2 regions of the Streptomyces sp. NPDC026538 genome follow, and region 1 is predicted to be linked to the other one. Evidence: riboswitches for the same ligand, from Rfam matches in the RefSeq annotation. Region 1 holds a riboswitch; the other holds the start of a gene.

The links. A riboswitch is a leader RNA that binds a small molecule or an ion and turns the genes downstream of it on or off. The one in region 1 is predicted to bind glycine.
Region 2: it holds a riboswitch for glycine, as region 1 does, so the genes downstream of both, gcvP (aminomethyl-transferring glycine dehydrogenase) here and gcvT (glycine cleavage system aminomethyltransferase GcvT) in region 1, are expected to answer to the same signal.

What each region holds. Positions count from the first base shown of each region.
Region 1 covers NZ_JBVHQG010000011.1:287,966-291,367, forward strand. Annotated here, with positions in the region: gene ACZ4N4_RS36460 (enhanced serine sensitivity protein SseB) at 1-703, opposite strand, end outside; gene ACZ4N4_RS36465 (AAA family ATPase) at 819-1,535, opposite strand; glycine riboswitch at 1,692-1,789, shown strand; glycine riboswitch at 1,790-1,899, shown strand; gene gcvT (glycine cleavage system aminomethyltransferase GcvT) at 1,947-3,074, shown strand; gene gcvH (glycine cleavage system protein GcvH) at 3,206-3,402, shown strand, end outside.
Region 2 covers NZ_JBVHQG010000012.1:322,804-326,205, reverse strand. Annotated here, with positions in the region: gene ACZ4N4_RS38250 (DNA polymerase IV) at 1-727, shown strand, start outside; gene ACZ4N4_RS38245 (PRC-barrel domain-containing protein) at 893-1,273, opposite strand; glycine riboswitch at 1,388-1,482, shown strand; gene gcvP (aminomethyl-transferring glycine dehydrogenase) at 1,657-3,402, shown strand, end outside.

The DNA of each region.
Region 1 (3,402 bases):
CCGGCCACTTCACCGGGACCCTGCCGAGGGCCTTGCCCAGCGCCTCCAGGGGCAGCGCCCTGATGTCCCCCTCCCACTGGGAGAGTTCGACGCCCACGAACATCACGGGGTCCGCGGTCTCGACCGCGGCCAGGCAGCGGCGGGCCGTGGCGACCACGCCGGTCCCCGCGAACTCGGCGGAGGCCACGGCCAGGAAGTCCATCGGGTCGTCCTGCCAGTCCGGTTCGAAGAGCCGGACCCGGCCGCCCGAGGCGGGGCCGTCCAGTTCGCTGCGGCCGGACCGGCACAGCTCGGCGACCGCCTCCGGCGGCAGCGGCACACCCACCACTCCCCCGGGGTTCACGGCGATGCCGACCTGCGGGGGCAGACCGCGGGCGAACTCGACGGCGGGGGCGATCGTGTACGACAGATGGGAGCCGACCACCTGGCGGAACTGCTCCTCGGAGCTGAAGACCGGGACGTACACCCGGCCCTCGATCTCCGTGGTGGGCAGGTCCAGCGGGCCGCTGTGCGGGCCGCCGCCCTCCGGCAGCGGGATCCACAGGAAACTGCGGCCGAGTACCTCGATGAGCCGGCCCGCCGCCGCGGGGACGCCGAGGGAGGCCGACAGGACCTCCTCCAGCTCGTTGCCGGGCCAACCGCCGTGCGGGTGGGGGTGCGCCTGTGCCGGGAAGTCCGCGGGAACGTCCGCCGGATAGTCCATCTGCCTACCGCCTGCTGGAAACCGCTGCTGCTGAGTCTGAAAAGGCTAGCGGGTGGCTGTGACAATGCCTCACCCCGTGACCCGCCCAGCTTCCCGGAAGGCCTCACCCGGCGACCTACTCCGCCTCCCGGAAGGCGATCCGGCACAGCACGTCCGCCGCGTCCCGGTCCAGGAGCACCGCCGAGCCGACGCCCTGGGGCAGCCCGCCCTTCTCCACCGCGCGCACCAGGCGGGCGGCGGCGTGACGGTGACGCAGGAACGCGTATCGGGAGACGCCCCGGCCGCGCTCGCGCTGCCCGTCCAGTGCCGTGCCGGGGGTGACGTCCAGGAGCAGCAGGTGCAGGGTGCCGCCGCGGCGGCGGGCCGCGCGGGCCAGCCAGTCGCGCACCCAGGCCTGGGTGCCGCAGTCGTGCACCACCACGCCCTCGCCGGAGCGCAGCGCGCGGCGCAGTCCGGCGTAGTGCGCGAGGCGGACCAGCGGGCGGTAGAGGGCGTACGGCAGGAGGCGGGCCAGGCGGCCGTCCCAGCGGTCGCGGGTGTCCTGGGAGTCGATCCGGATGCCCTGGACGGTGCGGTGCATCAGGGTGGACTTGCCGCTCCCCGGCAGCCCGGTGACCACGACCAGGTCACGGGGGCCGAAGAGCAGGCCGTGCGGGCTGCGGCCGGCGCGCTCGCGCAGATCGCGGACGACCGGTGCCATGGGGGTCCCCCCGCGCGAGCGCCGCCGAGCGTGGGCGAGCTCCCCGCACCGCTCGCGGGCCGGGGCCGCCGGCTGCCCGGGCAGGGCGATACCCGTCGTCGTCGCGTATGCCGTGGTCCTTGTCACCGTGATCGTCCTCCCTGGGGGTTCAGGAAAGGTTCTCCCCACTTAACGTAAAGAGAAGGTAATGCACGGTGTCTCGCGGTTCCGTCCGCTTCCGGCCACAGGCCTGTTACAAAGCTCCGCCCGGCATGCAATGATGTGCCCGCCAACTGCATACCGGCCGTTTGAATCCGCGCGGGAGAGTCCCCAGCAGCCTTCGCTGGGGCGCCGAAGGAGCAAGTCCCTCCCTTGAATCTCTCAGGCCCCGTTACCGCGCGGGCGAGGCACATCTGAAAAGCGGGCCGCCGAGTCGGTGGCCCCACCCAAGGTGCAAGCCGTGACCACCGATGTGGTCAGGGCGAACCTCTCAGGTTCCGATGACAGATGGGGAGGACAGACCTCGCCTGTCATGCCCTGGGATCTTTGGGAGACGACCGACCGATGAGCAGTTCCGATTCCGCTGGACTCCGCCGTACCGCGCTCGATGCACTGCATCGCTCGCTCGGCGCCACCATGACCGACTTCGCCGGCTGGGACATGCCGCTGCGCTACGGATCCGAGCGCGACGAGCATGTCGCCGTGCGGACCAGGGCCGGGCTCTTCGACCTCTCCCACATGGGCGAGATCGCCGTGACCGGCCCCCAGGCGGCCGCCCTGCTGAACCACGCCCTGGTCGGCAACATCGCCTCCGTCGGCGTCGGGCGCGCCCGCTACACCATGATCTGCCGGGCCGACGGCGGCATCCTCGACGACCTGATCGTCTACCGGCTGGCCGAGACCGAGTACCTCGTCGTGGCCAACGCCTCGAACGCCCAGGTGGTCCTCGACGCACTGACGGAGCGTGCCGCCGGGTTCGACGCCGAGGTACGGGACGACCGGGACGCGTACGCGCTGATCGCCGTCCAGGGACCGGAGTCGCCAGGGATCCTGAAGTCGCTGACCGACGCCGACCTGGACGGCCTGAAGTACTACGCCGGGCTGCCCGGCACCGTCGCCGGGGTTCCGGCACTGATCGCCCGCACCGGCTACACCGGCGAGGACGGCTTCGAGCTGTTCGTGAAGCCCGAGCACGCGGTGGAGGTGTGGCAGGCGCTCACCGAGGCGGGCTCCCCGGTGGGCCTGGTGCCCTGCGGGCTGTCCTGCCGGGACACCCTGCGCCTGGAGGCGGGCATGCCGCTCTACGGACACGAGCTGACCACCTCGCTGACCCCCTTCGACGCCGGCCTCGGCCGGGTGGTGAAGTTCGAGAAGGACGGCGACTTCGTGGGACGCGAGGCGCTCCGGGAGGCGGCCGACCGTGCCGCGGCCGAGCCGCCGCGGGTGCTGGTCGGCCTGGTCGCCGAGGGCCGCCGGGTGCCGCGCGCCGGGTACCCGGTGGTCGCGGACGGCACGGTGATCGGCGAGGTCACCTCCGGTGCCCCCTCCCCCACGCTGGGCAGGCCGATCGCCATGGCGTACGTCGACGCCGCGCACGCGGCGCCGGGCACCGCGGGTGTCGGCGTGGACATCCGGGGCAGCCACGAACCGTACGAGGTCGTGGCCCTGCCGTTCTACAAGCGCCAGAAGTAGACCCCGAAGCAGACCCAGAAGGAGACACTGAGCCGGGCGGCGCGTGACCCTGCGCACATTTCCGCTGCTCACGCGTGTTTCCAGCAGTCCTCTTTCACCACCACTCCCCCGCGTACAGGAGAATTCAGGCCATGAGCAACCCCCAGCAGCTGCGTTACAGCAAGGAGCACGAGTGGCTGTCGGCCGCCGCGGACGGCGTGGCGACGGTCGGCATCACGGAGCACGCGGCCAACGCGCTCGGTGACGTCGTCTTCGTCCAGCTCCCGGCCGTCGGCGACACCGTGACCGCGGGCGAGTCCTGCGGCGAGCTGGAGTCGACCAAGTCGGT
Region 2 (3,402 bases), on a different contig from region 1:
CGACGAGATCGCCGAGGCGGGGGAGGACGAGCTGGTACGGCTGCTCGGCAAGGCCCACGGGCACGCGCTGTACGCGATGGCGCTCGCGCACGACGAACGGCCCGTGGTCGCCGAGCGGGGGGCCAAGTCGGTCTCCGTCGAGGACACCTATGACGTGGACATCCATGACCGGATGCGGGTGGGGATGGAGGTGCAGCGGCTGGCCGACCGGTGCGTGCGCAGACTGCGGGCGGCCGGGCTGTCGGGGCGGACCATCGTGCTGAAGGTACGGCGCTACGACTTCTCGACGCTCACCCGGTCGGAGACGCTCAGGGGGCCGACCGACGATCCGGCGGTGGTGCGGGAGGCGGCCGCGCGGCTGCTGGACTCGGTGGACACGACGGGGGGTGTGCGGTTGCTGGGTGTGGGTGTGTCGGGGCTTGCCGACTACACCCAGGAGGATCTGTTCGCGCAGGCGGCGGGGGAGGCGGCGGAGATCCTTGCGGAGGAGGACGCGGCCGAGCCGGTCGCCGAGCAGGTGGTGGTGGCCGCCGAGCGGAGATGGCCCGCGGGGCATGACGTCCGGCATGCCGAGTACGGACACGGATGGGTGCAGGGGAGCGGGCTGGGGAGGGTGACAGTGCGGTTCGAGACGCCCGGGGCGGTGGAGCCGGGGAGAGTGCGGACCTTTCGGGTGAACGACCCTGAGCTGGAGCCGGTGGATCCGTTGCCGCTGGTGCCGGGGTGACGGCCGACGGTGTGTGCGGGGGTGACGGCCGACGGTGTGTGCGGGCCGGTGGGGGCTTGCTGATCGCGCAGTTCTCCGCGCCCCTGACGGGCCGCCGAGGCCGCCGCTCCTTCTCGGCAGCGGCACCCTGCCGACGCCCGTGAGTGACCCCACCGCGACCCACGGTCAGGTGCCCGTGTCCTCCGTCCCCGCCAGTTTGCCGAAGTCGTGGTCAGGGTGGTCGGGGGGTGGGGCGGTCGTGTCCAGGCCGTAGTGGTGATAGAGCTGGAGTTCCTGCTCAGGGGAGAGATGGCGGCCTACCCCGAAGTCGGGGGCGTCCTTGATCAGGGTGCGCTCGAAGGGGACCTGGAGGGTGCCCTCGACCAGCTCACTCGGCTCCAGGGGCACGAACGCGTCCCGGGAGAACAGGCCGGTGCGTATGGCCGCCCACTCCGGCACCCCGGTCGCGTCGTCGAGGTAGACCTCGTCGATCGTGCCGATCTTCGTGCCGTTGCGGTCGAACGCCTTGCGGCCGATCAGGTTGCGCGGATCGATGTCGGTCTGCACGGGCCCTCCACTTGGTCGCAACTCATCCGTAAGCACTACAAAAGAGCACATTGAAGGAGGCGGCCACTCGAAGACCCGTGCGTTGCCCTCGCTGGTAGGCTGGCAAGCGGCTGCTGACCCCGTGCGGGAGAGTCCTCCGGACAGACCGGAGGCGCCGAAGGAGCAAATCCTCCCCGGAATCTCTCAGGCTCACGTACCGCACGGACGAGGTCACTCTGGAAAGCAGGGCGGGCGTCCACGGCGTCCGCTCTCACCGACGGTGAAAGCCGGATCCCCTGGGCATCCGGCGAAGCTCTCAGGTTGAGATGACAGAGGGGGAGGCCGTCGGGGTGCCCGTGCCGGGGTACCCCTCGAAGGTCGCGTCAGACCAGGAGGCCTCCGCAATGACCGCCCAGCGTGTTCCGCTCTCCGAGCTAGAGCAGGGAATCCCCTTCGAGCAGCGCCATATCGGGCCCGACCACGAGGCCCGGGCCAAGATGCTCGCCCAGGTCGGGTACGGCTCGCTCGACGAGCTGACCGCCGCCGCCGTGCCGGACGTCATCAAGAACGCCGACGCCCTGGAACTGCCGGGCGCGCGCACCGAGGCCGAGGTGCTGGCCGAGCTGCGGTCGCTGGCCGACCGGAACCAGGTGCTCGACTCGATGATCGGACTGGGCTACTACGGCACCTTCACGCCGCCCGTCATCCTGCGCAACGTGATGGAGAACCCCGCCTGGTACACGGCCTACACCCCGTACCAGCCGGAGATCTCCCAGGGCCGGCTGGAAGCGCTGCTGAACTTCCAGACCGTGGTCGCCGACCTCACCGGACTGCCCACCTCCGGTGCCTCGCTGCTCGACGAGGGCACCGCCGCCGCCGAGGCCGTGGCCCTGTCGCTCCGCATGGGCAAGAACAAGAAGGGTGTCTTCGTCATCGACGCGGACGCCCTGCCGCAGACCATCGCCGTGATCCAGACCCGGGCCGAGCCGACGGGGGTCGAGGTCGTCGTCGCGGACCTCAGCGACGGCATCCCGGCCGACCTCGCCGCGCGCGAGATCAACGGCGTGCTCGTCCAGTACCCCGGCGCCTCCGGTGCCGTACGCGACATCAAGCCGCTCGTCGACCAGGCGCACGAGCTGGGCGCGCTGGTCACCGTCGCCGCGGACCTGCTCGCGCTGACCCTGCTGACCTCGCCGGGCGAGCTGGGCGCCGACATCGCCGTCGGTACGACCCAGCGGTTCGGTGTGCCGATGGGCTTCGGCGGGCCGCACGCGGGCTACATGGCGGTACGCGAGAAGTTCGCGCGCAGCCTGCCCGGCCGGCTCGTGGGCGTGTCCGTGGACGCCGACGGGCACCGGGCCTACCGGCTCGCGCTGCAGACGCGCGAACAGCACATCCGCCGGGAGAAGGCCACCAGCAACATCTGCACCGCACAGGTGCTGCTCGCCGTGATGGCCGGCATGTACGCCGTCTACCACGGACCCGAGGGGCTGCGGGCCATCGCCCAGCGGACCCACCGCTACGCCACGATCCTGGCCGCGGGGCTCACCGCCGGCGGGGTCGAGGTCGTGCACGGCGCCTACTTCGACACCCTCACCGCGCGAGTGCCCGGCAAGGCCGCCGAGGTCGTCGCGGCCGCCCGGCGGAGCGGTGTCAACCTGCGGCTCGTGGACACCGACCACGTCTCCATGGCCTGCGACGAGACCACCACGCGGGCCCAGCTGGGTGCCGTGTGGACGGCGTTCGGGGTCGAGGGCGACGTCGAGGCGCTGGACGCGGTCGCCGCGGACACGCTGCCCGAGGCGCTGCTGCGCGAGGACGGCTACCTGGGCCACCCCGTCTTCCACGACCACCGGTCCGAGACCGCGATGCTGCGCTACCTGCGCCGGCTCGCCGACCGGGACTACGCGCTGGACCGGGGCATGATCCCGCTGGGCTCCTGCACCATGAAGCTCAACGCGACCACCGAGATGGAGCCGGTCACCTGGCCCGAGTTCGGCCAGCTGCACCCCTTCGCGCCCGCCGAGCAGGCGCAGGGCTATCTGACGCTCATCCGTGAGCTGGAGGAGCGGCTCGCCGAGGTCACGGGCTACGACAAGGTGTCGCTCCAGCCCAACGCCGGGTCGCAGGGCGAACTGGCCGGGCTGCTC